3 regions of the Kitasatospora sp. NPDC093102 genome follow, and region 1 is predicted to be linked to each of the others. Evidence: riboswitches for the same ligand, from Rfam matches in the RefSeq annotation. Region 1 holds a riboswitch; each other region holds the start of a gene.
What was found. Region 1 has a riboswitch for thiamine pyrophosphate ahead of thiO (glycine oxidase ThiO). Riboswitches for the same ligand answer to the same signal wherever they lie in the genome.
Positions count from the first base shown of each region.

Region 2: it holds a riboswitch for thiamine pyrophosphate, as region 1 does, so the genes downstream of both, thiC (phosphomethylpyrimidine synthase ThiC) here and thiO (glycine oxidase ThiO) in region 1, are expected to answer to the same signal.
Region 3: it holds a riboswitch for thiamine pyrophosphate, as region 1 does, so the genes downstream of both, AB0O11_RS00130 (cytosine permease) here and thiO (glycine oxidase ThiO) in region 1, are expected to answer to the same signal.

Region 1 is NZ_JBFBFA010000002.1:335,422-345,613, forward strand. It holds gene AB0O11_RS04860 (anthranilate synthase family protein) at 1-11, opposite strand, end outside; gene AB0O11_RS04865 (class II 3-deoxy-7-phosphoheptulonate synthase) at 316-1,665, shown strand; gene AB0O11_RS04870 ((2Fe-2S)-binding protein) at 1,826-2,098, shown strand; gene bfr (bacterioferritin) at 2,103-2,582, opposite strand; gene AB0O11_RS04880 (sulfite oxidase-like oxidoreductase) at 2,848-3,477, shown strand; gene pknB (Stk1 family PASTA domain-containing Ser/Thr kinase) at 3,510-5,288, opposite strand; gene AB0O11_RS04890 (thiazole synthase) at 5,435-6,253, opposite strand; gene thiS (sulfur carrier protein ThiS) at 6,257-6,481, opposite strand; gene thiO (glycine oxidase ThiO) at 6,478-7,653, opposite strand; TPP riboswitch at 7,657-7,769, opposite strand; gene AB0O11_RS04905 (FAD-dependent oxidoreductase) at 7,925-9,130, shown strand; gene AB0O11_RS04910 (Rv2175c family DNA-binding protein) at 9,173-9,538, shown strand; gene thiE (thiamine phosphate synthase) at 9,538-10,185, shown strand.
Region 2 is NZ_JBFBFA010000010.1:201,881-212,072, forward strand. It holds gene AB0O11_RS17175 (aldo/keto reductase) at 1-542, opposite strand, end outside; gene AB0O11_RS17180 (NAD(P)H-dependent oxidoreductase) at 562-1,158, opposite strand; gene AB0O11_RS17185 (helix-turn-helix transcriptional regulator) at 1,260-2,096, shown strand; gene AB0O11_RS17190 (LysR family transcriptional regulator) at 2,112-3,038, opposite strand; gene AB0O11_RS17195 (VOC family protein) at 3,168-3,554, shown strand; gene AB0O11_RS17200 (SRPBCC domain-containing protein) at 3,621-4,058, opposite strand; gene AB0O11_RS17205 (hypothetical protein) at 4,284-4,706, opposite strand; gene AB0O11_RS17210 (FAD-binding oxidoreductase) at 5,219-6,613, shown strand; gene thiC (phosphomethylpyrimidine synthase ThiC) at 6,680-8,488, opposite strand; TPP riboswitch at 8,483-8,617, opposite strand; gene AB0O11_RS17220 (DUF5326 family protein) at 8,781-8,981, opposite strand; gene tenA (thiaminase II) at 9,250-9,921, opposite strand; gene AB0O11_RS17230 (cupin domain-containing protein) at 9,962-10,192, opposite strand, start outside.
Region 3 is NZ_JBFBFA010000001.1:25,138-35,329, reverse strand. It holds gene AB0O11_RS00155 (FAD-linked oxidase C-terminal domain-containing protein) at 1-963, opposite strand, end outside; gene AB0O11_RS00150 (MFS transporter) at 1,127-2,353, opposite strand; gene AB0O11_RS00145 (MerR family transcriptional regulator) at 2,399-3,226, opposite strand; tRNA gene AB0O11_RS00140 (tRNA-Ser) at 3,389-3,476, opposite strand; gene AB0O11_RS00135 (trypsin-like peptidase domain-containing protein) at 3,540-5,300, opposite strand; TPP riboswitch at 5,519-5,663, shown strand; gene AB0O11_RS00130 (cytosine permease) at 5,656-7,044, shown strand; gene AB0O11_RS00125 (glycerophosphodiester phosphodiesterase family protein) at 7,133-7,957, shown strand; gene AB0O11_RS00120 (ATP-binding protein) at 8,198-8,794, shown strand; gene AB0O11_RS00115 (DUF5926 family protein) at 8,864-9,847, shown strand; gene AB0O11_RS00110 (bifunctional DNA primase/polymerase) at 10,066-10,192, opposite strand, start outside.

The DNA.
Region 1 (10,192 bases):
GCGGTGGTCACGGGAACGGCTTCCTTCCGGGTGGACTGGCATGAGAGGCGGTGCAAGGTCCGCTCCCGGAGGGCCGTCTGCTCAGACGCCGACGGCCGCCCCGAGGGGCGGCCGTCGTGTTCGTCTAGGAACGCGCCATCTGTGGGCCACCCATGGGGGAGGCCCACCACCAGGAGTGGGTGTGGGGCGCGTGCATGGTCCGAGCGTAGCGGATGCGCCGGGACGCGTGAGGGGGATCACGTCTTTGTCCGAGATGCGTCTCACCCATCGGGCAATAGTCACGAGTCACTCCTGTCACCCCGTAGCCTTGGCGGTGTGACCGCTACGACTGAGACATCGAGGGCTGCCCACTCCTGGCAGTCCCTGCCCGCGGCGCAGCAGCCTGAATGGCCGGACCAAGAGGCTCTGCGCAAGACCCTTGCCGAGCTCGCCTCGTATCCGCCGCTCGTCTTCGCCGGCGAGTGCGACCAGCTGCGCGCCCGGCTCGGAGCCGTGGCGCGCGGGGAGGCCTTCCTCCTCCAGGGCGGTGACTGTGCCGAGGCCTTCGACGGCGTCTCGGCGGAGCACATCCGCAACAAGCTGAAGACGCTGCTCCAGATGGCCGCCGTACTGACGTACGCGGCCTCGGTGCCGGTGGTGAAGGTCGGCCGCATCGCCGGCCAGTACTCCAAGCCGCGCTCCAAGTCGACCGAGACCCGCGACGGCGTGACCCTGCCGGTCTACCGCGGCGACTCGGTGAACGGCTTCGAGTTCACCCCCGAGTCCCGCATCCCGGACCCGGAGCGCCTGAAGCGGATGTACAACGCGTCCGCCGCCACGCTCAACCTGGTGCGCGCGTTCACCACCGGTGGTTACGCGGACCTGCGCCAGGTGCACGCCTGGAACCAGGACTTCGTCCGCAACTCGCCGGCCGGCCAGCGCTACGAGCAGCTCGCCCGGGAGATCGACAACGCCCTGGCGTTCATGAGCGCCTGTGGCGTGGTGCCGGAGGAGTTCAAGGCCGTCGAGTTCTTCTCCTCGCACGAGGCGCTGATCCTCGACTACGAGACCGCGCTGACCCGTGTGGACTCGCGCACCGGCGAGCTGTACGACGTCTCCGGCCACATGGTGTGGATCGGCGAGCGCACCCGGCAGCTGGACCACGCGCACATCGAGTTCGCCTCGAAGATCCGCAACCCGATCGGCGTCAAGCTCGGCCCGACCACCTCGGTGGACGACGCGCTCGCCCTGATCGAGAAGCTGGACCCGGAGCGCGAGCCCGGCCGCCTGACCTTCATCACCCGGATGGGCGCGGGCAAGATCCGCGACCACCTGCCCAACCTGGTGGACAAGGTCACCGCCTCCGGCGCCAAGCCGGTGTGGATCTGCGACCCGATGCACGGCAACACCTTCGAGGCCTCCAGCGGGCACAAGACCCGCCGCTTCGACGACGTCCTGGACGAGGTCAAGGGCTTCTTCGAGGTGCACCGCGCGCTCGGCACCCACCCGGGCGGCATCCACGTGGAGCTGACCGGCGACGACGTCACCGAGTGCGTCGGCGGCGGCGACGAGGTCCTGGTGGACGACCTGCACCAGCGCTACGAGACGGCCTGCGACCCGCGCCTCAACCGCAGCCAGTCGCTGGACCTGGCGTTCCTGGTGGCGGAGATGTACCGCGGCCAGTAGGCCCGGCGTCCGTCGGATGTGACGAAGGCCCCTCCGGATTCGGGGTTCCCGAGCCCGGAGGGGCTTTTTCGCACCCGTTTCGGCAGGTAAGGTAAGCCTCAGTGAACTAAGGCAGACCTTAGTCAAGATCCACTCCACCTCACACCCGGGAGAGACCGCGATGTACGTGTGCATGTGCCATGCGGTCACCGAGGACCAGGTGAAGAAGGCGATCGACGGGGGCGCCGGCACCCCGCGCCAGATCGCGAGGGGCTGCAAGGCCGGCACCGACTGCGGGTCCTGCGTGCGCCGCATCCAGGCGCTGCTCGGCGAGCACGGTGCCCGCCCCTGTCCGACCGCCCGGCTGGCCGCGAAGCTCGGCCTCGCGGAACCGGAGACCCCGGCGGCCCCGGCCCCGGAGGCCGTCCCGGTGGCCCCGCTGCGGGTGGCCTGAGTCCTCAGGACTCCGGCTGCTCGATGACCTGGGCGATGTAGAGCGCCTCGCCGAGCTTCTCCAGCAGCTCCAGCTGGGTGTCGAGGTAGTCGATGTGGTGCTCCTCGTCGGCCAGGATGTCCTCGAAGATGTTCGCCGAGGTGACGTCGTTCTTGGCCCGCATCACCACGATCCCGCGCTTGAGCCGGTCGATCGCCTCGACCTCGATCTGGCGGTCCGCCTCGAACATCTCCTTGACCGTCTGGCCGATCCGGACGTGGAACAGCCGCTGGTAGTTGGGCAGCCCCTCCAGGAACAGGATCCGGTCGGTGAGGGTCTCGGCGTGCTTCATCTCGTCGAAGGACTCGTGCCGGGTGTACTTGGCGAGCTTCGTCCAGCCGAAGTTCTCCTGCATCTTGGCGTGCAGGAAGTACTGGTTGATCGCGGTCAGCTCGGCGGTGAGCTGCTCGTTGAGGAACTCGATGACCTCGGGATCGCCCTGCATGGTGGTGCCTCCTGCACTCGTGCTGCCGTGTGTCGTGCGCTGAGTCCTGTACTGGGTCCTGTGCTGGGTCCTGCGCTGCGCATCCTGGCACCGCTTTGGGAGGAAATTCCAGTAAGTTCACACTCACTAGGACATGTGTCGGAATATCCGATTCATGACGAAACGTGCTGGTGGTCGATCGGCCGCCGGCCCGTACGGGCGGGGGCGCGAATCCGCGGAAAGGGGCGCGCGGCGTGGCCCGCCCGCCGTCTGTCACCATGGATCCATGGGTCAGTCGAAACACGAACCGCTTCCGCCGTCTGACCCGAGGCTCCCCCCGGGACAGCGCGCGCAGCGCGGCTGGCCCGCCCTGCACTACGGGCCGGTGCCCCGCTTCAAGCCGCTGACCTGGGACCTCCAGGTGTTCGGCGCCACCGCCTCGGCGGAGAAGCACAGCTGGGACTTCGAGGCCTTCAACGCCCTGCCGCGCACCACCGTCGTCGCGGACCTGCACTGCGTGACGAAGTTCTCCGTCCTCGGCAACGAGTGGACGGGCGTGTCGGCCGCCGTGGTGCTCGACCTGGTGCCCCCGGCGCCCGGCGTCACCCACGTCATGGTCTGGGCCGAGTACGGCTACAGCGCCAACCTGCGGCTGGCCGACTTCGCCGACCCGCACACCCTGCTCGCCACCCATCGCAACGGCGAGGCGCTCACCGCCGAGCACGGCTTCCCGGTCCGGCTGGTGGTGCCGCGGCTGTACGCCTGGAAGGGCCCCAAGTGGGTGCGCGCGGTGGAGTACATGCGGGCCGACCGGCGCGGCTTCTGGGAGGAGCGCGGCTACCACAACCTCGCCGACCCCTGGCGCGAGCAGCGCTACTCCTACCAGGAGGAGCCCGGCGACGGGCCGCTGCGCTGATCCCGGCCGAAGGGCCGAAAGGCTGGAACGGGCTAGAACAGCGAGAACTTGACCGTCACCACGCTGCGCTGCGGGCGCCGCTCGCCCGCCGCCGGGCTCTGGCCGGACGACGTGACCGCGCCGAACACGTCCCAGCCGGAGGTCTGCATGGTGAAGCCCGCCGCCTGGAGCGCCTTCTGCGCCTCGTCCTTGCTCATCCCGGTGACGTCCGGGACCGGCACCATGCCCTTGCTGACCACCAGCGAGACCGCGGAGTTCTCCTGCAGCAGCTGTCCGGCCGCCGGCAAGCTGCTGATCACCGATCCCTCGGACACGGTGTCGTTGTAGGTCTCGGTCACGGTGCCCCTGGTCAGCTGGGCTCCGGTCAGGGCGGCGGCGGCGTCGGCGGCGCTCCTGCCGGCGAGGTCCGGCACCGCGATCCGCTTGGGGCCCTTGGAGACGGTGACGGTGACGCTGTCGCTCTTGCGGGTGCGCGCGCCCACCCCGGGCTCGGTGGAGATCACCTCTCCGGACGGGACGGACTCGCTGAACACCTCGACGAACCTCCCGTGCAGGCCCCCCTTGTCCAGGACCCGCTGCGCCTCGGCCCGGTCCTTGCCGAGCACGCCCGGCACCGAGCCGTACAGCCCCTCGGAGATCCCGTAGGTGGCGCCGCCGACCGCCAGTACCAGGGCGGTCAGCGCGGCCGTCCAGATCAGCGGCTTGCGGGGGAGACGGCGCAGCAGGCCCGGCCGGCGCAGGTGCACCGGGGTCGGCTCGTCGTACGGGCGCGGCTCGGCGAGCAGCTCGTCCATCAGCTCCGGCGGCATGTCCAGCACGCTGGTGCGCTCCGTCGGCGGGGCGTCGGCGGGCCGTGGCAGCGGCTGGATCACCGAGGTCGGCTCGCTGGTCGGGTAGCGCGGGCTGGGCCGGGTGGAGGCCGGCGGTTCGGCGTCCAGCTCGGCCGGGGTGAGGGTGCGGCGGACCCGCTGGAGGGCGGCGAGCAGCTCGACCGCGTCGTACGGGCGGGCGTCGGCGGACCGGGCACAGGCGCCGGCCACGATCGCGTCCAGCCCGGGGCCGACGGCGGGGGCGACCAGCGAGGGGGCCGGGACGTCCTCGTGCAGGTGCTTGTACATGACCTGGACGGGGTTGTCGCCGGTGTGGGGGCGGCGGCCGGTGAGCATCTCGTACAGCAGGATGCCGGCCGCGTAGACGTCCACCCGCTGGTCGGTGGGGGCGTCGGGGAGGATCTGCTCGGGGGCCAGGTAGGAGACGGTGCCCATGACCGTGCCGCCGGTGGCGGTGGTGGTCGAGGTGGGCGCGCCGTCGGCGGCGCCGAGCACCCGGACCAGGCCGAAGTCGGCGACCTTGACCAGACCGCCCTCGGTGATCAGCACGTTCTCGGGCTTGACGTCGCGGTGGACCAGCCCGGCCCGGTGGGCGGCGCCGAGCGCGGCCAGCACCGGCTCCAGCACGTCCAGCGCGGCCCGGACGGAGAGCGCGCCGCGGTCGCGCAGCAGGTCGCGCAGGGTGCGGCCGGGCACGTACTCCATGGCGAGGAAGACGTGGCCGCGGTCCGCACCCTGGTCGAAGACGTTGACCACGTTGGGGTGGGTGAGCTTGGCGACCGCCTTGGCCTCGCGGATGAAGCGGGCGGTGAAGCCCTCGTCGCCGGCCAGCGCGGGGTGCATCACCTTGAGCGCGACCACCCGGTCCAGACGGGTGTCGGTGCCCTTGTAGACGGTGGACATCCCGCCGGTCGCGATGCGCTGCTCGACCCGGTACCGGTTGTCGAGCAGGGTACCGATCAGGGGGTCGTGCAGTGCCATGTCCACCCGGGCGAGTCTAGTGCCGCCGCGGGTGGCCGGACCCGGAGGACGCCGCCTCGGGCCCGGCTGTGCCCGGCTTGTGACACGCCGCCTGTGCCACGGGGCACAGGCGGCGCGGGGCTCGTGACACGGGCCCACCGGCTCGGTCAGAACGCGGGGCGCTCGCGGGTGTCCAGGTCGGCCCGGCCGGCCATCGCGGAGGAGGCCTCGGCGTGGAAGCGGCGCGGGATGCGGCCGGCCCGGTGCGCGAGCCGGCCCGCCTCGGCGGCGTGCCGCATCGCCTCGGCCATCAGCACCGGGTCCTGAGCCCGGGTCACCGCGGAGGCGAGCATCACCGCGGCGCAGCCCAGCTCCATCGCCAGCGCCACGTCGGAGGCGGTGCCGGCGCCCGCGTCCAGGATCACCGGGACGCCCGCGCCCTCCACGATCAGCTGGAAGTTGTGCGGGTTGCGGATGCCCAGGCCCGAACCGATCGGCGAGCCCAGCGGCATGATGGCCGCGCAGCCGACGTCCTCCAGCTTGCGGGCCAGCACCGGGTCGTCGTTGGTGTAGGGCAGGACGGTGAAGCCGTCGTCGACCAGCGTCTCGGCGGCGTCCAGCAGCTCGATCGGGTCGGGCAGCAGGGTGCGCTCGTCGGCGATCACCTCCAGCTTGACCCAGTCGGTGCCGAGCGCCTCGCGGGCCAGCCGGGCGGTCAGCACGGCCTCGCCGGCGGTGAAGCAGCCGGCCGTGTTGGGCAGCACCCGGATGCCGTTGCGGGTCAGCACGTCCAGGACGGAGCCCTGGGTGGAGGCGTCGACCCGGCGCATGGCCACCGTGGTCAGCTCGGTGCCGGAGGCGAGCAGCGCGCGCTCCAGGACCTCCAGGCTGGGCGCGCCGCCGGTGCCCATGATGAGCCGGGAGGAGAAGGTCGTCCCGGCGATCGTGAGGCTGTCCTTGTCGTCGGAGAGACGGGCATCGGCCATGGCTCAGCCTCCCTGGACGGCGGTGAGGATCTCGACCCGGTCGCCGGTGCTCAGCGGCGTCTCGGACCACGAACTGCGGGGCACCACGGCCTCGTTGAGGGCGGCGGCGACGCCGGTGTTGGCCTTGCTGACGGAGGCCACCACCTCGGCGAGGGTGGTCGTGGCGGGCGCCCGGCGGGGCTCGCCGTTGACGGTCAGGGCGATCTCGTTCAGGGCGGTCTCGGTCATGCGGAGGCCTTCGTGGTGGAGTGGTCGGGGGAGAACCGGGCGGGTGTGAACGGCCTTGCGAGATCCGGGACTTCACCCGTGGCCAGGTACTCGGCGACCAGGTCGGCGGTCACCGGGGTGAGCAGCACGCCGTTGCGGTAGTGGCCGGTGGCGGCGACCAGCCCGGGCAGTGAAGTCGGGCCCAGCAGCGGGGCGTTGTCCGGCGAGCCGGGCCGCAGCCCGGCCGAGGTCTCCGCCAGCGGGAGTTCGGTGATCCCCGGGACCAACTCGTGGGCGTCGCGCAGGAGTTCGTACACCCCGCCGGCGGTGACGGTGGTGTCGTAGCCCTGTTCCTCGGTGGTCGCGCCGACCACCAGCTCGCCGTTCTCGCGCGGCACCAGGTACAGGTGCCGGCCGCGGACGACGGCGCGGACGTTGCGGGAGAGGAACGGCCGGTAGGCGTCCGGGACCCGGAGGCGGAGCACCTGCCCCTTCACCGGGCGGATCGCGGGCAGCGTCCCCTCGGGCAGGCCGGGCAACCGGTGGCTGTGCGGGCCGGCCGCGAGGACGACCTGCTCGGCGGTCACGGTCTCGTGGGTGCTCAGCCGGGCGCCGGTCGCGCGGCCGTTCTCGACCAGCAGCTCGACGGCCTCGGCCCGGTGGAGCAGGACCCCGGCGCGTTCGCAGGCGAAGACCAGGGCGTCGAGCAGCCGGCGGCCGTCCACCTGGTGGTCCTCGGCCACGTGCAGTCCGCCGCGCACGCCGGGGGCGAGCATCGGCTCCAGCTTGCGGGCCTCCCGGCCGGTCAGCCAGGTCGAGTCCAGGCCGAGCCGCTGGTGGAAGGCGTGCAGTTCGCGCAGTTCCTCGCGGTCGTCGGAGTCCAGCGCCACGGCGACGGTGCCGCACCGGCGGTAGCCGGTGTCCAGGCCGCCGCTCGCCTCGGTGAGCTCGGCGGCGAAGGCCGCGTACCGCTCGTTCGAGGCCATGCCGAGACGCAGCAGCGGCTCCTCGCCGTACTGGAGCTCGGTGACCGGGGCGAGCATTCCGGCCGCGACCCGGGCCGCGCCGCCACCGGGGGAGGGGTCGACCACGATCACGTTCCGCAGCCCGCGCTGGGCGGCGCGCCAGGCGACGGCGAGGCCGATGACGCCCCCGCCGATCACCAGCACGTCCGCGCGGGCGCCTGATGGCAAGCGTGACAAAGCTGCTCTTCTCCCTTCGCCGGTATGACCCGGATCAGGTTCGGACGGTCGCAGGCCGTGCCAGCCCGCCTCTCAGCCCGGTACGCCGGGCTCCCGTGTGGTGCCCCCACCTTAACGCCGGGGGTCGGCCCGGCCGAAGGCCCGTACGCAGGGTGGACCAGGGGGGATGGAGACGACCCGCGCCCGTCTCCGCGCTCCGTGTGGCCGGAGGGCCGGTACGACGGGAGGACGGCCCGCAGCTGCCGGCCGGCCGCTGAGTACAGTGACGGGCGTGGCAGAGCTGAGCGGAACGGATCAGGTGGTCGTCGTCGGAGCCGGGCTGGCCGGGGCGCAGGCCGCCCTCAAGCTGCGGCAGGGAGGCTGGCAGGGGCGGATCGCGCTGGTCGGTGAGGAGCCGCACGCGCCGTACGACCGGCCGCCGCTCTCCAAGGACGTGCTGCTCGGCAAGGCCGACTCCACCGCCCTGGACATCGACTACGGGCAGCTCGGCATCGAACTGTTCACCGGCCGCCGGGCCACCGGCCTCACCCCCGGCGTGCTGCACACCGACGGCGGCGACCTCCCGTACGGCTCGCTGGTGATCGCCACCGGCGCCGTCCCGCGCGCCCTGCCCGGCGCCGAGCGGGCGCACCTGCTGCACACCCTGGACGACGCCCTGGCGCTGCGCGCGCTGCTGCGCCCCGGGCTGCGGCTGGTGCTGGTCGGCGCGGGCTGGATCGGTGCCGAGGTGTCCGGCGCGGCCCGCGCGGCGGGCTGCGAGGTGACCGTGGTCGAGGCCGGCCCGGCGCCGCTGCCCGGCGCGCTGCCGACGGAGATCGGTTCGGCGATGGCCGCCTGGTACGCCGAGGCCGGGGTCGACCTGCGCTGCGGGGTCGGTGTGGCCGCCGTCGAGCCCGGCACGGTGCTGCTGGCGGACGGCTCGCACCTGCCCGCCGACGAGGTCGTGGTCGGTATCGGGGCGCGTCCCGCGACCGGCTGGCTGGCCGGCTCCGGGATCGAGCTGGACGCGACCGGTGCCGTCGTGGTGGACGGGCGGCTGCGCACCTCGGCGCCCGGTGTCTACGCGGCCGGCGACTGCGTCAGCTACCCCTCGGCCCGGGCCGGCGCCCGGCTGGCCGTCCAGCACTGGGACCACGCCCTGCAGTCCGGCGAGGCGGTGGCCGCCGCCGTCCTGGGCGCGGACGCGCCGGCCTACGACCCGGTGCCGTACTTCTGGTCCGAGCAGTTCGGGCGGATGGTCCAGTACGCCGGCCGGCACGCCGAGGGCGACGAGCTGCTCTGGCGCGGCGGCCCGCAGGATGCCGACTGGTCGGTGCTCTGGCTGCGCGACGGCGTGCCGAGCGCGCTGCTGACCGTGGACCGGCCGCGCGACCTCGCCCAGGGACGGAAGCTGATCGAGCGCGGCACCGCGCTGGACCCGGCCCGCGCGGCCGACCCTGCGGTGCCGCTGAAGGCGGCCACGGCGTAGGGCCGTGTGCGCGGTGGGCCGTCGAGGTGGCAGTCTGGTGCCGTGAGTGAGATCGATGCCAAGACTGAAGCCCTGGTCCCCGAGTGGCTGTACCTGCCCGACATCTCCGAGCGGTGGGGTGTGCTGGTCACGGAGGTCCGCAACATGGTCAAGAAGGGTGACCTGATCGCGGTCCGCCGCGGCCCCAACAAGTCCTTGCAGGTGCCGGCCGCCTTCATCGACGAGACCGGCCCGGTCAAGCACCTGGTCGGCCTGCTGACCGTGCTGCGGGACAGCGGCTTCTCCGACGACGAGATCATCGGATGGATGTTCACGGAGGACGAGTCGCTGCCCGGCACCCCGGTGCAGGCGCTGTGGGAGAACCGGGCGACCGAGGTCAAGCGCCGCGCCCAGGCCATGGCGCTGTGATGACGGACCTGCGCGCCAGGCTCGCCGACGCCCGGCTGTACCTGTGCACCGACGCCCGCCGCGAGCAGGGTGACCTCGCCGAGTTCCTGGACGCGGCGCTGGCGGGCGGGGTGGACATCGTCCAGCTGCGTGACAAGGGCCTGGAGGCCAGGCAGGAACTGGAGGCCCTGGAGGTCTTCGCCGACGCCTGTCGCCGGCACGGCAAGCTGCTGGCCGTCAACGACCGCGCCGACGTCGCCCACGCGGCCCGGCCGGACGTGCTGCACCTCGGCCAGGACGACCTGCCGGTGCCGGCCGCCCGGGCGATCCTCGGCGAGGACGTGCTGATCGGCCGCTCCTGCCACGCCGAGTCCGAGGTGGACGCGGCGATCGCCGAGCCGGGGGTGGACTACTTCTGCACCGGCCCGGTCTGGCCGACCCCGACCAAGCCGGGCCGCCCGGCCCCGGGCCTCGGCCTGGTCTCGTACGCGGCGAAGCAGGCCACCGACCGGCCGTGGTTCGCGATCGGCGGGATCGACCTCGGCAACCTGGACGAGGTGCTGGCCGCGGGTGCCCGCCGGATCGTCGTGGTGCGGGCCGTCACCGCCGCGGCGGACCCGCGGGCGGCCGCCGCCGAGCTGTCCCGCCGGGTGCGCGCCGCGCTCTGACCGGCCC
Region 2 (10,192 bases), on a different contig from region 1:
AACTGCGGGCCGCCGGCCAGGGCCGCCGCGTGCCGCAGCTTCGCGAACCGCCAGGCCCACATCGAGGAGGCGCCGACGTACCGGACCTTCCCCGCCTCGACCACCTCGCACAGCGCCGCCACCGTCTCCTCGACCGGGGTCGCCGGGTCGAAGCGGTGCAGCTGGAAGAGGTCGATGTGGTCCGTGCCGAGGCGGGCCAGCGAGCCGTCCACCTGCTCCAGGATCGCCCGCCGGGACAGGCCGGAGCCGCCCGGACCGTCGTGCATCGGCAGGCCCGCCTTGGTCGCCAGGACGACGTCCTCGCGCCGGGTGTAGCGCCGCACCGCCCGGCCGACCAGCTCCTCCGAGGCGCCGCCGCCGTACACGTTGGCGGTGTCCCAGAGGGTGATGCCGAGCTCGACCGCCCGCCGGAACACCGGCGCGGCGGCCTCCTCGTCCAGCGCCCACGGGTTGTGCCCGCCGCCGCCCCCGCCGAAGCCCATGCAGCCGAGCGCGATCCGGCTGACCTCCAGGTCGGTGCCGGGCAGTTTCAGGTACTCCATCGTTCTTCCCCTTCCCCGGTTACGCCGGGTACGGCACGGCGGCCCGCGCGTTCTTCAACGCGCCCGCCCACCAGGACAGTTGGTCGAGCAGGACCTTGGCGCAGCCGGGCGCCTGCGGGTCGTTCGGGCGGCCGTCCGCCCAGGCGGTGAAGTAGTTCGGGAAGGCCAGGCCGTCCCGGATGGTCACCGCGTGCAGCTCGGTCAGCACGTTCTCCAGGTGCAGCACGGCGTGCCGGCCGCCGGCCGCGCCGCCGTAGCTGACGAAGGCCACCGGCTTGGCCGTCCACTGGGTGAAGTGCCAGTCGATCGCGGCCTTCAGCGAGGCCGGGTAGCTGTGGTTGTACTCGGGTGTGACGACAACGAAGGCGTCGGCACCCTCCAGGGCCTCGGTCAGCTTCGCCATCCCGGCCGGCCGCGGATAGCCTTCACCTGCGAACTTCGGTGAGGAGGCGGGGAGTTCGAGCGGCAGCTCGACCTCGGCGAGGTCCACCACCTCGACCTCGAAGCCCCCGTGCGCGGCGGCCTGCTCGGCCACCCACGAGGACACCACCGGACCGAACCGGCCCTCCCGGACGCTGCCGAGAATGATCACCAGCTTGTGCGTGTTCGTCTCCATGGCCACCACTCTCCGCCCGCCCCACGGCCGTAACCAGGCCGCGCTCAGGCTGGCCCCCGCAGGGCCACCCTCGGAGTGACGATCAGCCGTACGCTCGTCATATGGGCACACCACTGGGGGACTTCATCCGCGCGAAGCGCGACAGCATCCAGCCGGAGACGCTGGGCCTGCCCGACCACGGCCGCCGCCGCTCGCCCGGGCTGCGCCGCTCCGACCTGGCCGTCCGGGCCGGCATCAGCGTCGAGTACCTGACCCGGCTGGAACAGGGCCGCGACCGCAACCCCTCCACCCCCGTGGTCAACGCACTCGCCGACGCCCTCAGCCTCGACCCCGCCGAGCGCAACCACCTGCGCTACCTCACCAAGATCACCGGTGGCGCGTGCGCCGGCCGCACCCGGCCCGCCCCCGCCCCGCGCGAGCTGCGCCCCACCGTCCGCGAGACGCTGCGCCTGCTCGAACCCGGCGTCGCCGCCGTCACCAACCGCCTCGGCGACGTCCTCGCCCACACCAGCGGCTACGCGGCCGTCCTCGGCGCGGCCGGACTGCTCGACACCCCGGCGCCCAACCTCACCCGCTACGTCTTCACCGACCCGCGCGCCCGCACCCTGTTCGCCGACTGGGACGACATCGCCGACGAACAGGCCTTCGACCTCTGGCTCGGCCCCTCGGTCGAGTCCGCCGAGTGGCTGAGCACCGAACTCGCCCCGCTCGCCGGCCCCGACTTCACCCGCCGGCTCGGCAACCACCTCGTCCCCCGCCGCGGCCCGCTCCGCCTCCACCACCCGTCCGGCCCTGAACTCCGGCTCCACCGCGAGACGCTGGACCTCCCCGACGACTCCCAGCAGCTCCTCGTGCTGCTCCCTGCCGACGACGACACCGCCGCCCACCTCGACCGCCTGCTCGCCCCGGAGCGGCCCCGGCTGCGCGCCATCTCCTGAAGCACTCCGCCCCCCTCAGCCCGCCGCCACGACGCACGACGGGGTCGCCCCGCCGGCCCGCCCCTCGGCGACGTCCGCCGCCGCCCGGACGAAGGCGCGGACCCGGGCGGTGGTGTTGCTCTCCAGCCAGACCGGGCCCCGCTCGATCGGGGGCGCGTCGTGGATCGGCACGTACGCGACGTCCGGGCGCGGGTAGTAGCGGCGGGAGTGCTCGCCGACCGGAAGGACGCCGCGGCCCATCGCGACCAGGCTGAGCATCTCGGAGAAGGTGCCGCCGGACGGGCCCTTGGGCACCGGGCGCCCGGACGGGGTGTGGTCGGGGGTGCGGTCGCGCTTGAACGCCGCCGAGGTGACGGCCGGGTACTGCACCACCGGATGGTCGGCGAGCACCTCGACCGACACCGACCGCTCCGAGGCCAGCAGGTGCCCGGCGGCGACCGCGAGGACCCGCTGCTCGGTCAGCAGCACCGGCCCGCAGGCCATGCCGTCGAACGGGTAGGAGGCGATCAGGACGTCGATCGAGCCGTCCACCAGGCTCGCCCGGGAGTTGGAGAGCTGGACCTCGCGGACGTCCACCCGGCAGTCGGGGTGCCGCTCGCCGAACAGCGCGACCGCCTTGAGCAGCACCGGCGCCGTCCACTCCCCGAGGAACGCCACCCGCAGCTCCCCGGTCACTCCTCGGCTGGCGTCCTCCGCGCGCCGCAACGCCGCCGCCATCGCCTCCACCACCGGCGCCAGGTCGTCCGCCAACTGCCTCCCCACGGCGCTGAGTCGGACCGACCGGCTGGTGCGCTCGAACAGCGGGCCGCCGATCCGACGCTCCAGCTTCTTCACCACCTGGCTGACCCGCCCGGTGGTCAGGTGCAGCCGCTCGGCGGTCCGCCCGAAGTGCAGCTCCTCGGCGAGCGCGAGGAAGACCTCGACCTCCAGCCGCTCCAGCATCCGGCCCCACCCCTCGATCGTTGAATCCGGCTCAACGATCGTACGTCGACCACGCATTGATCCCCCGTCCGGACGGCGGGATCGTTGAACCCGTCACCAGCAGTCGCACCCGAGCGGAGCCGAACACCCATGCGCGTCGTAGCCTTCGACCACCTCGTCCTCAACGTCGCCGACGTCGAACGCTCGCTGGCCTTCTACTCCGGCCTGCTCGGCCTGGAGCCCGTCCGCGTCGACGAGTGGCGCGCCGGCCAGGTGTCCTTCCCGTCCGTCCGTGTCACCCCCGAGACCATCATCGACCTGGTCCACGGGCCCCGGCACGAGTCCAACGTCGACCACATCTGCCTCACCGTCGAGCCCCTCGACTGGCAGGAGGTCATCGACTCCGGCGTCTTCACCGTCCTCGAAGGCCCCGTCCCCCGCTACGGCGCCCGCGGCAACGCGACCTCCGTCTACGTCCTCGACCCGGACGGCAACACGGTCGAGCTCCGCTGGTACCCCCAGGACGCCGACAAGTGAGGGGTGCCGCCCCGAGCCCGCGGCCCGGGCCGGGACGGCACCCCTCGACCACCTGCGCGTGCCGGGTCAGTTCCGGCCGGCGAGGTGCTCGACCAGCCGGTCGAAGCTGGAGTTCAGCCCCGCCTCGGCCTCCGGGCCGCGGAACATCTCCGGCACCCCGGTCTGGTGCAGCACCACCCGGGTGCGGCCGTCACCGAGCTCGGTGAACGTGAGCGTGGACCGCATGCCCGAGCCCTCCTCCACCATCGTGAAGGACTCGCCGGCCCGGATCTCGGCGATCTCGGCCTTCAGCGGGTACCGCTCGCCGGTCGCGTCGACCACCATGGTGCTGTCGTAGCGCCCGCCCTCCTTCGCCTCGATGGTCACGGTCTCCAGCGGCACGTGGGTGCCGACCGGACCCCAGAAGCGGACGAACTGCTCCGGCTCGAAGTACGCCTCGAACGCGGTGGCCGGGGCACCCGGCAGCTCACGGGTGATGGTCAGCTCGCCCAGGTTCTCGGTCATCTCGGTGTCTCCTCCGTGGTCACGTGATCGCTTGCACAGGGGTAGACCGCGGCCGCCCCGAAAACTCATCGCTCCCCGCGAAAATTTTTCGACCGACCTTCCCCACCACCGACGACCGCCCCACCCCGGGCCGGCGGACCGGCCCGGAACGGCACGCCAGTCGGCCGACGGGAGGTGGACCCGGTTGCCGTGCTCCGCGAACTCCGCGGGGGGGGCCGGACGCGGTTACTTCTTCGGTGTCAGGCAGAGCACGAACTTCTCGTTGTCCATCTGCTGAGCGAGTGCATCGAAGCCGTCGCCACAAGCGTTCACGTCGAAGGTGTCCTCGACGACCTTCGACACCGTGTGAGTGGCCTTGCTGTTGTCGCAGCCGACCGTATCGACCGACGGGTGATCGCCGCTTCCGGTGACCTGCACGCAGTCGCCGACCTTGGCACGCACCGGCCCGTTCATCGCGTCCTTGACAGCGACCTTGACGATCGCCACAACGACGATCAGCACGAGCGTGCCGAGCACCGAGAGCATCTTCTTGCGCTTGCTCTTCTTGGGCGCCGGTGCCGTGGCCTGCACGGCCTCGGCGTACGGGAACGGAGTCGCGGCAACCGCCTCGGGCGACGACGGGGCCTGGGGGCTCTGCGGGGTGGTCATGAAATCCTCTGATACGCGTGACGTAGCGGGTAGTGCGGCGCACCCTATCGGCGCCCGCCTTGCGCATTTCCGACAACCACGGCGATATCAACCCGCGCGTGATTCAAGTGAAATGTAAAAAGTAGATAATGAGTTGAGGCATCGACACCACGACCCCCCGGCAAGTCGTCACTGGCTCCGGCTGGCTCCGGACACGGAGGTGGTCGGCCACGGCCAGGAACAGGAAGAAGTTGGGGATCCCGGCGACCGGCCGCCCGAAGCTCTCCCAGCCCTTCGGAAGCCGCCAGGGCCATGACCTCGCCAGGTAGCGGCTCCTGAAGCCGGCAGGACTGAGCGTGTCGCACTGGTGCCTCTTTCATCACGAAGGAAACCGCAGCTCGGGTGAGCCACCGGATGCCAGCGGGAGCCGTCTCCCAGCGCGGCGTAGCGTGAAAGGTGGCCGACCAGGGACCGTCGGCGAAGTGCGCCGGTCGTTCCGCCGGCAGGGCGGGGCCCATGGCAGGAGCGGCGCAATGAGCAAACAGACGGTTGAAGAGTTGACGGGCCGGGTGCACGGTGCGGTGGTCAGTGCCGGCGACGAGGAATATGACGAGGCCCGCAGGGTCTACAACGCCATGATCGACCGGAAGCCCGCCGTGATCGTGCGGTGCGCCAACGCGGGCGATGTCATGGCCGTGGTGGACTTCGCCCGGGAGAACCTGCTCGACCTGGCGGTCCGCGGCGGGTCGCACAGCGCCCCGGGGTACGGGACCTGCGACGACGGCGTGGTGGCCGATCTCGGCGGAATGCGCGGTGTCCGGGTGGACCCGCAACGGCGGACGGCCCGGGTCGAGGGCGGGGCCACCCTGGCGGACCTCAATGCGGCGACCTACCCCTTCGGCCTGGCCGTCACCGGCGGGATCATCTCCACCACCGGGGTCGGCGGGCTCACCCTCGGCGGCGGCTTCGGGTACCTGGCGCGCAGCCTGGGCCTGACCTGCGACAACCTGCTCTCCGCCGACCTGGTGACGGCCGACGGCCGGTTCCTGGTCGTCGACGAACAGAGCCACCCCGACCTGTTCTGGGCGCTGCGCGGCGGGGGCGGCAACTTCGGCGTGGTGACCTCCTTCGAGTACCGGCTCTCCCCGGTCAAGGACGTCTATGCCGGGCTGATCCTCCACGAGCCGGGGCACACCGCCGAGATCATGCGGTTCTACCGCGATGCCATCGTCGACGCCCCCGAGCAGCTGAGCGTCTTTCCCGGCTTCCAGATCGCACCCCCACTGCCGTTCATCCCGGCGGACCGGCACGGTGACACCTTCGCGATCCTGGTCGTCTGCTGGAGCGGCGTGATGGAGGAGGCCGAGCGGGCTGTGCGGCCGTACCGCGAGGTGGCGCCGAAGGTCGCCGAGATGGTCGGCCCGATGCCGTACCCGGCACTGGTCGGCATGTTCGACGCGCTGCTGCCGCCCGGGCTGCACCAGTACTGGAAGGGCGCGTTCGCCACCGAGCTCACCGACGAGGCGATCGCCGCACACGTCGAGTACGGTCCGCGGGTGCCGACGGTCAATTCGGCCTGCCACGTCTATCCGCTCAACGGCGCCGTCCACCGGGTCGCCCCCGATGCCACGGCCTTCTCCTACCGCGACGCCAACTTCGCCACCGTGATCGTCGGCGCCTGGCCCGACCCGGCCGACTCCGAGGCCGGCATCGCATGGGTGCGCGACTACTACGCGGCCCTCGAACCCCACTCCGCTGCCGGCGGCTACGTCAACTTCGTCAGTGCCGACGACCAGCACCGGGTCACCGCCGACTACCGCGACAACTACGCCCGCCTGGTCGCCGTCAAGCAGACCTACGACCCCGGCAACCTCTTCCACGTCAACCACAACATCCGCCCTGAGATCACGAGCGGCGTGGCCGGATGACGACGGCTGCCGAGACGGCGAAGCGCCGACCCAGCGCGTGGAGCACGGGGCCGGCGCTTCCGGCTGTCAGTCGGCCAGCGGGAGGTAGACCTTGTTGCCCTGGGCCTTGAACTCCTCGGACATGGCCTTCATGCCCTCGACGGCCTCCTCGTCGTACTCCGGCGAGGCCGCGCCGCTGCCGAACTTCTCGTTGATGGATTTGCTGATCTTCATCGAGCAGAACTTCGGGCCGCACATCGAGCAGAAGTGCGCGGTCTTGGCGGGCTCGGCGGGGAGGGTCTCGTCGTGGAAGTCGCGGGCGGTCTCCGGGTCGAGGGCCAGGTTGAACTGGTCCTCCCAGCGGAACTCGAAGCGGGCGTCGGAGAGGGCGTCGTCCCAGGCCTGGGCGCCGGGGTGGCCCTTGGCCAGGTCGGCGGCGTGGGCGGCGATCTTGTAGGTGATCACGCCGGTCTTGACGTCGTCGCGGTTGGGCAGGCCCAGGTGCTCCTTGGGGGTCACGTAGCAGAGCATCGCGGTGCCCCACCAGGCGATCATCGCGGCGCCGATGCCCGAGGTGATGTGGTCGTAGCCGGGGGCGACGTCCGTGGTCAGCGGGCCGAGGGTGTAGAACGGCGCCTCGTCGCAGATCTCCTTCTGGAGATCCATGTTCTCCCTGATCCTGTTCATCGGGACGTGGCCCGGGCCCTCGATCATCACCTGGACGTCCCGCTCGCGGGCGATCCGGCCGAGCTCGCCGAGGGTCTTCAGTTCGGCGAACTGCGCCTCGTCGTTGGCGTCCGCGATCGAGCCCGGGCGCAGGCCGTCGCCGAGCGAGAAGGTGACGTCGTAGGAGGCGAGGATGTCGCAGAGCTCCTCGAAGTTGGTGTGGAGGAAGTTCTCCTGGTGGTGGGCCAGGCACCAGGCCGCCATGATCGAGCCGCCGCGCGAGACGATGCCGGTCTTGCGGCGGGCGGTGAGCGGGACGTAGCGCAGCAGCACGCCGGCGTGGACGGTCATGTAGTCGACGCCCTGCTCGCACTGCTCGATGATCGTGTCCCGGTAGACCTCCCAGCTCAGCTCCTCGGCCTTGCCGTCCACCTTCTCCAGGGCCTGGTAGAGCGGCACGGTGCCGATCGGCACCGGGGAGTTGCGCAGGATCCACTCGCGGGTGGTGTGGATGTTGCGGCCGGTGGAGAGGTCCATGACGGTGTCGGCGCCCCAGCGGGTGGCCCAGGTCATCTTCTCCACCTCCTCCTCGATCGAGGAGGTGACGGCCGAGTTGCCGATGTTGGCGTTGATCTTCACCAGGAAGTTGGTGCCGATGACGGCCGGCTCCACCTCCGGGTGGTTCACGTTGACCGGGATGACGGCCCGGCCGCGGGCCACCTCGGCGCGCACGAACTCGGGCGCGAGGCCCTCGCGCAGCGCCACGAACTCCATCTCCGGCGTCACCACGCCCCGCTTGGCGTAGGCGAGTTGGGTGACGGCGGCACCGGCGCGACCGCGCAGCGGGCGACGCGGGCGGCCGGGGAAGACGGCGTCCAGGTTGCGCAGGTTCCCGCCGCGCGGCGAGGTGTGCTTGATCCCGTCGTCCTCGGGACGCGGCTCGCGGCCGTCGTACTCCTCGACGTCGCCGCGCTGGCGGATCCAGGCGTCCCGCAGCGCGGGCAGGCCGCGCCGCACGTCGGGCTCGTAGGACGGGTCGGTGTACGGGCCGGAGGTGTCGTACAGCGGGACGGACCTGCCGTTGGTGAGCTGCACCTCGCGGTACGGAACGCGCAGGTCGGGGCGCGATCCCTCGCGGTAGGCCTTGCGCCAGGCCGGGGTCGGGTAGCCCGTGCGCTCGCTGCTGGGGGCGCCCTGGGCAGACTGCGGCTGTGCTTCGAACGTGGTCATCTGACCTCTACTCCCTACGCCGGCATTACCCGGTCAGGTTCCTGCGGTCGACGCAGCCGTCGGTCCGTCCGTCGACGTCCCGGTCAGCGTCCTCTCAGCCCGGTGCTCCGAGCTCCCGCGTCGCAGGCGGTGTTGCCTGCACACGACGCCCAACACGGTAGCGAGCGGATCGCCGCAGGTCCAGAGCACGCCACGGCCCGCCCGGCCGGCCGACGGCCCGCGGGAAACGCCCGAGGCCCGGCTCCTCCCTCACGGGGGGCCGGGCCTCAGGGCGGCGTTACGGGGTGACCGGTCAGCTCTTGGCGGCCTTCTTCACCAGGACCACCACGGCGGCCGCGATGCCGACCACCACCAGCAGCTTGATCACGATCGAGAGCAGTGCGCCGACGACGCCGAACACGAACGCGACGATGTTCCAGGCCAGCACCAGGACCAGTACCGGGATGACGATGTTGCGCACCCAGGAGGGCAGCGACTTCCAGAGCTCAGCCATGTCGGTTCCTCTTCTCCCCTCGGGTCGGCCGCCGTCCGGTGCCGCATCCCGCTTGCTTTCGGTACTTCGATCGTACGGTGGCGTGAGAGCCGGAACGAGGCCCAACGGCCCGGAGAGAACCCCGAGATCACCCCGATTCCGGCCCCCCGGGTGACCCCCGAGAAGTCGACGCCGTCGCCGGCCCGGCCGGCTCCCGCGTCACGGACCGACCCGCCACCGCCCGCCCGTCGTCCGGGCTCCCGGGGACGGCCGGACGGGCCCGCACGGCTCAGACCGGCCAGCGCTCGCCGCGCCAGGCGGCGTCCCAGAACATCCACTCGTAGCGCGAGGTGGTCACGAAGTGTTCGACCACCTTGCGGCGTTCGGCCGCGGACAGCTCCCCGCCCAGCCGGTCGGTGAGCGCCAGCACCCGGCGGACCACCGACTGGAAGGCCTCGTCGCCGTAGGTGGCGATCCACTTGGCGTACAGCGGGTCGGGCGAGCCCTGGGCGAGCAGCGCCTCGCCGACCCGGGCGTAGATCCAGTAGCAGGGCAGCACCGCGCCGACCGCCTCGGCGAAGGATCCGCCGTAGACGGTGGCCAGCAGGTAGCTGGTGTAGGCCCGGGTGGTGGGCAGCACCGGCTCGGCGGCGGCCTCCTCGGCGCTGCCGCCGAAGGCGGTCAGGAACTCGGCGTGCATGCCCTGCTCGGCGGCCAGCGCGCCGACCGCGTCGTCGGCGAAGGCCCGGACGTCCTCCTCGCCGGGCGCCTTGGCCGCGCAGACGGCGAGCGCGCGGGCGTAGTCGCGCAGGTAGTGCGAGTCCTGGACGACGAAGTGGCGGAAGGCCCCGCGCGGCAGGGTGCCGTCGGTGAGCCCGGCCAGGAAGGGGTGGGCGAGGATCTCGGCGTACACCGGCTCGATGGCCGCCCAGAGTTCTTCGGTCAGCGTCTTGGTGCTCATGACGCCGACCCTATGACGCCGACCCCGACCACCGGGGGGCTCAGTCCTCCGGAGGGGAGAACACCACCAGCACCCGCAGCTCCTCGGTGACGTGGTGGAACCGGTGCGGGGTGCCGGCCGGCACGTACACCACGGTGCCCCGCGCGACCGTCGCGGTCTCGGCGCCGACGGTCAGCTCGGCCCGGCCGCTGATCACCTGGTAGATCTCGTCCTGGTCGTGCGCGGTCTGGGTGTCGGTGTCACCGGGGGCGAGCGCGTACAGCCCGGCGGA
Region 3 (10,192 bases), on a different contig from region 1:
CCGCCGGGCGGCCAGCAGCAGATCGGACTCCGCCTGGTCCTCGGCCGGCACCACCTCGGTCGCCCCGGCCTCCCGGCACAGCTGCGCGACCCGCGCCAGCTCGGCCACCCGGTCCGGCCCGTCGAAGGCCACCAGCAGCAGCGCCTGGGTGGACTCGGGCAGCCCCATCCGCCCCAACTCGTTGACGGCCCGCACCGAGACCGCGTCCATCAGCTCCATCAGCGACGGCGTCAGACCGCGCGCCATCACCTCGCAGACCGCCGCCCCGGCCGCGTCCGCGCTCGGGAACTCCGCCGCCAACGCCAGCTGCGGGGCCGGCGCCGGCCGCAGCGCCAGCACCGCCCGGACCACCACGCCGAGCGTCCCCTCCGAGCCGACGAACAGCCTGGTCAGGTCGTACCCGGCCACGCCCTTCGCCGTCCGGCGTCCGGTGGACAGCAGCCGCCCGTCCGCCAGCACCACGTCCAGTCCGAGCACGTACTCACTGGTGACGCCGTACTTCACGCAGCAGAGACCGCCCGCACCGGTGCCGATGTTGCCGCCGATCGTGCAGGACTCCCAGCTGGACGGGTCCGGCGGGTAGGAGAGACCCGACTCCTCGGCAGCGCGGGAGAGTTCGGCGTTCACCACGCCGGGCTCGACCACCGCGATCCGGTTCACCGGGTCGATCTCCAGGATCCGGTTCAGCTTCACCAGCGACAGCACGACGCAGCCGTCCACCGCGTTCGCCGCACCCGACAGCCCGGTCCGGGCGCCCTGCGGCACCACGGGGACGCGCAGCTCGGCCGCGGTCCGCAGCACGTGCTGCACCTGCTCGACCGTCTCCGGGAACACCACCACGGCGGGCTGCCCGGCCGCGCAGAAGCCCGCCATGTCGTGGCGGTACGCGGCGGTCACGTCCGGGTCCACCACCAGGGCCCCGTCCGGGAGGCCCTGTGCCAGTCGGTCCGTCAGATCACTCATCGCCGCCTCCGCTCGCCGCCCGCCCGCCCCCACCTCCGCACTCTGCCCGGACGGCAGGGGCCGGGCAAGTGGGCAGCGGAGCGGTCGGGCAGGCAGTCGCGACGCGAAGCCTCCGGACGTGGGCGGCGGCCCGGGGTGCCGACCGGAAGGGCGACCGCGCGACTCAGGCCCGGCGGAGGGTCGGGGTGGCCAGGGCGGTGAGGCCGGCGGCAGCCGTGGCGAGGGCGCAGAGGACGGTCGGCAGGGCGGCACCCACCGCGTCCGAGAGCAGGCCCAGCAGGGCGTTCGAGAGCACCAGGGCCAGGCTCTGCACGAGCGTCAGCAGGGCCTGGACGCGCGAGAGATGGGTCTGCGGCGCGCCGGTCAGCACCAGCGGGCCGACGTGGCAGGCGAAGAGCCCCGAGCCGAGGCCCGCCACCGTACTGCCGGCCACCGCCGCCACCGGTCCCGCGGCCAGTGCGAGCAGCGCGACCCCCGCCGACGCCGTACAGAGCCCGGCCGCCGTCCCCACCCCGGCCCGGGGAAGCGTGCCCCGCCGGGCGGCCAGGCCGGCCACCGCCAGCACCCCGGCCGCCTGCCCGGCGCTCACCAGTCCCGCCGTTCCGGCCGCCCAGCCGTGCGCCCGGGCGAGCAGCGGACCGAGCAGTGACACCACCGGCAGCAGTGCCCCGGCCGCCACCGCGGTGAGCAGCAGCGCGGCCCGCAGCAGCGGGTCCGCCAGGGCGAACCGGACGCCGGACGCCGCGTCGCGCAGCAGGCCGGCCCGTGGACCGGACGGCCCGTCCGCCCGGGGGCGCACCCGCCGCAGGACCAGCAGCACGACCCCGAAGCTCGCCGCGTCCGCCAGCGCCACGCCGAACAGTCCGCCGCCCGCGACCAGCAGGCCGCCCAGCGGTGCCCCGAGCAGGACGGCGGTCTGCCCGCCGGCCTGCCGCAGGGCGAGTGCCCGGGGCAGCCGGTCGGCGGGTACCAGCCGGCGCGGCATCGATCCGCTCGCCGGGAGGTGGAAGGCGTCGACCGTCCCGATCACGGCGGCCGCCGCGACCAGCAGCCACAGCGGCGTCCCCCGGTCGGCCGTCACCAGCGCCAGCGCGACGGTCGCGGCCAGCATCACCGTGTCCCCGACGACCATCACCCGACGGGCGCCGAACCGGTCCGCGACCGCGCCGCCCAGCAGGACCAGCGCGGTGCGCGGCACCGTGATCGCCGTCAGGACCAGCCCGGCCGCTCCGCCGCCGTGCGCGGAGGCGGCCCAGCCGAGGCCGAAGTACAGCGCGGCGTCGCCCAGCAGTCCGGCCTGGACACCGGCCAGCCAGAGCAGGTACGTCCGGGGCAGCGCAGCCCGCGGCGACGGGCCGGAACCGGTGCCGGCGGTGGAGGCGGTGGTCATGCCGGGCGACGCTAGGGCCCTCGACCTGGTCGAGGGCAAACGCCGCTACCGGCGGACCACCGGTTCCTGGAGCTCGGTGACCCATCCGGCCCGGTCCTCCGGGCACTCCAGGTACAGCTCCCGGGCGTAGCCGGCCGAGCGGTAGCCGTTCTCCTCGATGAAGCGGGCCAGTTCCTGGCCCGTGCCCAGCACCTCGTCCATCGGACCGCGGTGCACGATCGTCGCCGCCTCCTCGATCGGCGGCAGGTCGAGCACCTCGAAGTCGTGCGCGTCCGGCCGCACCGACGGGCCGACCGGGACGGCGACCAGGACCAGCACCGAGCCGTTGCCCTCCGGCGCGTCCTGGTAGCGGGCGACGGACGGGCCGGTCGCCTCGATCCCGGCCCCGGCCAGCCGCCGGCACAGCTCGGCGAACAGCGGCCCGATCACCGGTCCGATGTCCTCCGGCTCGTAACTCTGGGCCACACCGGCCAGTTGGGCCACCCGGACGGACGGCACCTGCTTCACCACGACATCGTGCGTGGACATGGTCCCCTCGCTCTCGATCGTCCGGAGCCTCGCCTCCACCCGGGCCATCCGCAGCTCGTCGGCCGCGATCGCCGCGGCGAGCTGGGCCCGCCGCAACCGCAGCATCCCGCGCAGTTCGGCCGCGTCCACCTGCTCGTCCAGGACGGCGCGCACCTGCTGCAACGTGAAGCCGAGCTCCTTGAGCGCGATCACCCGGTTGAGCCGGGCGAGTTGGGACGCCTCGTAGAAGCGGTACCCGCTGACCGGGTCCACCCGGGCGGGCCGCAGCAGCCCGATCGCGTCGTAGTGGCGCAGCATCCGCACCGACACCCGGCCGTGGCTGGCGAAGTCTCCGATGTTCAACATGATGCGACCACTCCACCCCCTGCCACCGTGTCAGGGTCAATCCGGCCGCCCGCATCCGTTCCCCGGCCGCTCCGCAGCCGGCGCCGCGGCCGCCGGGGAAGCACCGAGGGCGGGTGCCGAGTGGTCTCGGCACCCGCCCTGAGCAGGTGGTTCTCCTACCGGCGGAGAGCGTGGGATTCGAACCCACGGTGACGGGTCACGCCACGACAGTTTTCAAGACTGTTCCCTTAGGCCGCTCGGGCAGCTCTCCAGGCGGAGGTCAGCCTAACGGGTCCGGCGGGGTTCGGCGCACACCTTTCGGCGCGGGCGGGGGTCACTGGTCGCCCTCGCGCTGGCCGAGGGTGACCTTGGTGTTGAAGGTCTGGCCGTTGCGGGTGTACTCGACGTCGACGGTCTCACCGGGCTTGTGCGTCCAGATCCGGCTGACCAGGGCGGGGCCGTTGTCGATCGGGACGCCGCCGAGCTTGGTGATGACGTCGCCCGGCTTGAGGCCGGCCTTGTCGGCCGCACCGCCGGGGGTGACGGCGGGCTGGCCCTGGATGTCCTTGGTCTGGATCTGCGCGCCGTCGCCCTTGTAGTCGTCGTTGCGCAGCACGTCGAGCTTGGCGTAGACCGGCTTGCCGGTCTTGATCAGGGTGTCCGCGACCCACTTGGCCTGGTTGATCGGGATGGCGAAGCCCAGGCCGATGCTGCCGGCCCGGCCGTTGGCGGAAGCGTTGGACTGGATCGCCGAGTTGATGCCGATCACCGCGCCGCCGGAGTCGAGCAGCGGGCCGCCGGAGTTGCCGGGGTTGATCGAGGCGTCGGTCTGGAGGGCGTTCATGTACGAGGCCTGCGAGCCGGTCTCGTCGCCGGAGGCCACCGGGCGGTCCTTGGCGCTGATGATGCCGCTGGTGACGGTGGACTCCAGGCCGTACGGCGCACCGATCGCGATGGTGGCGTCGCCGACGTTGACCTTGTCGGAGTCGGCCAGCGGCAGCGGGGCCAGCTTGCTCTTGGGCGGGTTGTCGATCTTGACCACGGCGACGTCGTAACCCTCGGCGTGGCCCAGCACCGAGGCGCTGTAGGAGGTGCCGTCGGCGAACTTGACGGTCAGTTTGCCGCCGTTGAGGGTCGGCGCCACCACGTGGTTGTTGGTGAGGATGTGGCCCTCGGTGTCGAAGACGAAGCCGGTGCCGGTGCCCGACTCGCCGTTGCCCTGCGCCTTGATGGTGACGACGCTGGGCAGCGCCTTCTGCGCGATGGCGGCGATCGAGCCGGGGGCGGGCTCGTTCTTCTGGGTGTCGCTGGCCTGGACGGTGGTGCTGCGGTGGTCGTTCGGGGAGCTGCTGCTGTCGGCGCGGTTGGCGACGGTCACGCCGAGCGTGCCGCCGGCCACACCGGCGACCAGCGCGACGGCCGCGATCAGGGCGACCAGGCCGCCGCGCTTCTTGCGCACGCCGGGGCCGGCCGGACCGCCGGGGTAGTCCACCGGGTAGCCGAGCGGGCCCGCCGGGCCGCCGGGGTGGCCCGCGCCGCCGGAGGTGGAGTCGTGGGTGGGGCCCCAGCCACCGAGCGGCTGGCCGGCCCCGAAGGGGTGGTGGCCGTGCGCGGCGGGGGCGGCGGGAACAGCCGGAGCGGCGCCGTACCCCTCGTGCGCGCCGGCGGCGGGGACGCCGTGGGTCGGGGTGGCGTACGGGTTGCCGGCCGGCGGCAGGGCCGGGGCGGCCGGGGCCTGCGGGGCGGGCGGCAGGACGGGCGGCGGCGCGTCGATGTAGCCGGTGGCCGGGTCGACGGCAGGCTCCGCGGCGGCGGGCGCCACGGGCGCGGCGGGGGCCTCCGGTGCGGGCACCTTGGTGAAGGCGACGGTCGGCTTGTGCCCGCCCTCGGCCGCAGTGGCGTCGACCGGGCCCTGCGCGGCCTCGACGGTGCCGGTCTCGACGGCAGCGGCCTCCGGCTCGGGCACCCGCCGGAAGGCCATCGTCGGCTGGTGCCCGCCCTGAGCGGGGCCCTCGGAAGCGGACTCGGCCACTCCCTGGCCGGCGGGCTGCTCCCCCTGCGGCCCGGTGGGCCCAACCTCGCGCTCGGTGCTCACGGACGACCTCCATAGCTGGCAGAACCAAGGACCATAGTTTTTCGCACTGTCGATTCGATTGCCGTAAGGACCCCTCTGAAGAACTCATAAGAATCCTTAGCCGGCACCGACGCCGGTACCGACGGCCGAGGCTCCCCTCCCCCGCCGGACGTCCCGCGATGGACCGCGACTCCCTCGGCCTTGGGCGTTCGCCCCCGTGCCGGTTAGCCTGTCGCTCCAAACTGACACGCGGGAGCTTGGACCCACCAGGCTGAGAGTGCGCATGTCGACCGTACGCCACACCAGTGGCGGACGTTCGAGGGGGCGCTGACCGCCGGAACCTGTCCGGGTAATGCCGGCGTAGGGAGTATCGGCCATGCCGCCTGCTTCGCCATCCTCTTCTTCGGGCGCGAACGCCCCCTCTTCGAGTGCGACCGCCGTCCTGGAGCGCCCCGAGGCCCCCCTGGTCCTGGACACCGAGCCGCCGCGCACGCTGCGCTTCCGGGACCACTTCGCGCTCTGGATGAACCTGGGTGTCAGCCTGATCGGCTTCTCCACCGCCGCCACCGTGCTCGGCGCCCCCGGCAGTGAGCTGTCGCTGGCCGCCGCGGTGACCGCGATCGCGATCGGTACGGCGGTCGGCACCGCGATGCTCGGCGTGGCCGCACTGATCGGCGCCCGCACCGGCGCCCCCGCGATGGCGAACCTGCGCGGGCTGTTCGGCACCCGGCTGTCCTACCTGCCGACGGTGCTGAACATCGTGCAGTGCATCGGCTGGGGCGTGTTCGAGCTGCTGACCATCTCGGCGGGCGCGCAGACCGTCGCGCACACCACCGGCTACCGCTGGCTGTTCGTCCTGCTCGCCGGCGCGCTGACCACCGCGCTGACCATCTGGCCGCTGGGCTCGATCGCGGTGCTGCGCCGCTTCGTGGCCGGGGCGGTCGCGGTGGCGATGGTGTACTTCACCGTCCAGCTGGGCCGCCAGGGCGTGCCGGACCCGGGCGCGGGCAACTGGCACGGCTTCCTGGGCGCCACCGACGCGATGATCGCGGTGTCGGTCTCCTTCGTCCCGCTGGCCGCCGACTACACCCGGCACTCGCGCACCCCGCGCTCGGCGTTCTGGGGCAGCTTCTCCGGCTACACGATCGCCCAGGTCTGGTGCTACGTGCTCGGCCTGATGGCACTGCTGCAGTCGGACGGCGACCCGAACCGGATCTTCGACTCCTTCCTCGGGGTCTGGGCGGGCTGGCTGTTCCTGCTGGTGCTGGTGCTGCGCGAGACCGACCAGTCCTTCGCCAACGTGTACTCGACCGCGATGTCGGTGCAGAACCTGCTGCCGAAGGTGGACCGCAGGGTGCTCTCCGGCGCGATCGGCGCGCTGACCACCGTGCTGGCGCTGCAGATCGACGAGTTCACCGACACCTACTACGGCTTCCTCGGCCTGATCGGCTCGGTGTTCGTGCCGCTGCTGGCGGTGCTCGCGGTGGACTACTTCCTCGGCGCCGGCCGGCACGGCTGGAACCTCTCCGCCGACGCACCGTCCCGCTGGCCGATGCTGCTGCCGTGGGCGCTGGGCTTCGCGGTCTACCAGTTCATCGCGCCGACCAAGGTGGCCGGCTGGTGGACGGACTTCTGGACCTCCGCCCAGGAGGCGCTGCACTTCACCCCGCAGGAGTGGACCTCCGCCTCGCTGTTCGCCTTCCTGGTGCCCGCCCTGGCCACCTGGGCGCTCACCCCGCTCGGCCGCCGCGCCGGCCGCCGCTGAGGAAGCCGGGGAAGCGCGGGCGCAGACGGCCCCACGGGTTGAGGCCGTCTTTGTCCGCGCTTCACTTCCGCCGCCTATCGTTGGCCCTGTGACCAGCCCAGACCTGTCCTCGACGACGGCGCGCACCGTGCCCTCCGTCCAGGTGATCGCCCACCGCGGTTCCTCCCACGCCCTGCCCGAGCACACCCTCGCGGCCTACCGGCGCGCGCTCGACGAGGGCGCGGACGCGCTGGAGTGCGACGTCCGGGTCACCGCCGACGGCGCGCTGGTCTGCGTGCACGACCGCCGGATCGGCCGGGTCTCCGACGGCCGCGGCACCGTCTCGGCCATGACCCTCGCCGAGCTGGAGGCGTACGACTTCGGCGCCTGGAAGACCGGCCGTCCCAGCACCGACCCGGAGCTGCGCGGAGTGCTGCGGCTGGAGCGGCTGCTGGAGCTGGTGGTGGAGTGCGGCCGCCCGGTGGACCTGGCGATCGAGACCAAGCACCCGGTGCGCTTCCGGGGCCGGGTGGAGGCCGAGCTGCTGCGGACGCTGGAGCGGTTCGAGATCGGCGCGACCCGGGAGGGCGACCGCCCGTCCGCCCGGATCATGAGCTTCTCCTCGCTCGCGCTGAACCGGGTGGCCGCCGCCGCGCCGGAGTACCGGCAGGTCTTCCTGTTCGAGCGGACCCTGCCGCTGCTCGGCCGCCTGCGCGCCGGCTCGCCGCTGCCGGGCGGGGCGCGGATCGCCGGCCCGGGCATCGAGCTGGTGCGGGCCCGCCCGCAGCTGGTGACCCGGCTGCGCGAGCTGGGTCACGAGGTGCACGTGTGGACGGTGGACGAGCCGGCCGACGTCGAGCTCTGCCTGGAGCTCGGAGTGTCGGCGATCATCACCAACCGGCCCGCGGAGGTGCTGGCGCAGCTCGGACGGTGATCCGCCGACGCACCGAAGGCCATACCGTCCGATCCGATCACGCTGGTCGGCAGTCAAACCTTCCTTGCACGAAATTGCCGGAATTCTTGCATCCGGGCGACAGAGGGTGAGCACGGAATGACCTGATGTCCACCCTCGGTCGCCGCACTCGAAATGGGCTCGCGGGATCGTCCGGTGCTCGTTTCCGACGCATTACCAAGGGGCATCTCTCCCTCGGCATACGCTGAAGGAGGTCCGGGGGTGGCGTTGATGGTGGCGCGTACTGTGCCCACAGGAGTTGGGCCGACCTCATCGACCATGGCAGTGCCGCACGGCCCAGCGAGTGTCGGGGTCGCACGGCGCCGACTGCGTCGAGATCTGGGTGACCGGCAGATACCGGAACCGGTCATCGATGATGCTGTTCTGATCCTTTCCGAGCTGTTGAGCAATGCCTGTCGGTACGCCCGTCCGCTCGGCCCGCTGCCGGCGCTGGGCCGCAGCGCCCGGGCCGAGGTGCTCGGGCAGGTGCTGGTCGGCCTCCCGTCCGGGGCGCACTCCGCGCAGGGCCGGGAGTCCGCCGAGGGCTCGGACGAACCGCACGGCGGGGTGCTGATCCGCTGGCAGATGCACGCCGACGGGGTGCTCACCCTGGAGGTCACGGACGGCGGGGCGGCCACCCGGCCGCTGCCCGCGAGTCCCTCGCTGACCTCCCGCGGCGGCCGCGGCCTGAGCATCGTGGACCAGCTGGCCAGCGACTGGGGCGTGCGCGACGCCCCGGGCGAGGTCACGGTCTGGGCGGCGCTGCCCGCCCGGGCCCGGCACGCCCGGCACACCGGGGGCGATGCCCGTAGCGCGTGAGCCGGGCCCGGGGAATGTGTCGTTAGGCTTCCCGGAACACAGAACCACCGTTCCCGGGAGAGCCGCAGCATGGGCAAGAAGGCCGCCAAGAAGGCGCCGCAGCGCCAGTCCACCACCGCCGTCACGGGCGAGATCCCCGTGGTCGGGGCCCGCGAGGACTGCCCCTGCGGCTCGGGCCGCCGGTACAAGGCGTGTCACGGTCGGGAGGCCTCGCACGCGGTGCAGGAGCTGGTGCACCGCCCGTTCGAGGGCCTGCCGGGCGAGGCCGACTGGGTGGCGCTGCGCGAGCTGGTGCCCGCTGCCACGGTGCCGCTGACGCTGGCCGCCGAGGTGGCCGAGGGCGCGACCGGCGACGTCCCGTCGGTGACCCTGGCCACCGTGCTGCCGCTGGCCTGGCCGGCCCTGCGCCGCCAGGACGGCTCGATCCTGCTCGGTCTGCAGACCCAGTCCTCCTCCGGCGACCTCAGCCGCGACCTCGCGGACGCCCTGGAGCTGGCCCTGGCCACCGAGCCGGGCAGCCCGGTGCCGGCCCGCCGGACCGTCCCGGGCGGGCGCCGCCTGCAGGACCTGCTGGACACCACCGCCGCGTTCACGCCCACCGTGCACACCGGCTTCGAGTTCTGGCTGGAGGACGCCGAGTCCGCCACCGGCGAGGTCGCCGCCTCCCTGGAGCGCGCCAACGCCTCGGCCATCCCGACCGAGAAGCTCGCCGGCGTGGACTCCGCCTACTGGTGCGGCACCCCGGACAAGAACCACCTGCGCTGGGTGATGACCGTGCCCGAGGAGCAGCTGCTGGACGCACTGGCCCGGCTGAACGCGGCCGGCGAGGCCTCGCTCGGCGCGGACACCCGTCTGGTCGGCTCCTTCCGCGCGCACGGCCTGACCGTCCCGGTGTGGGACCTCCCGCTCGCGATGTCCGCCGCCGACTGCGAGAAGCCGGCCGCCGAGTTCGCCGAGCGGCTCGCCGCCGTGCTCGCCGACGCGACCCCGCTGACCGCCGAGGAGCGGCGTGCCCGTGCGAACCTGGTGAACCGTCAGGTCACCTTGAACTAAAGCGCACCGGGATCCGCGTGATACGCGTCACATTGTCACGGTGAACGCGCAATTTCCGGGCGTGGAGGGCGTCTTGGAAATTGGCGCGGGCGCGGATCCTTGTTACTGTCTAAAGAGTCCGGCCGCTGGTGCATCCCCCGTCGCCAGCGGCCGGATCTTTTGTTTTTCCGGAACGCCCCGGCGGACGGCCCCGATGCCCCGCCCGGCCCCGGTGATCCTCAGTAGGCCGAACGTCCGCTGTCCAGCCGGACCGTCGCCTCCACCAACTCCCCCAGCAGCGGCCCGACCTGCGGCAGCCAGACCCCGCCGCCGACACCCCGTCGCGGCGCGAGCACCCAGCGCACC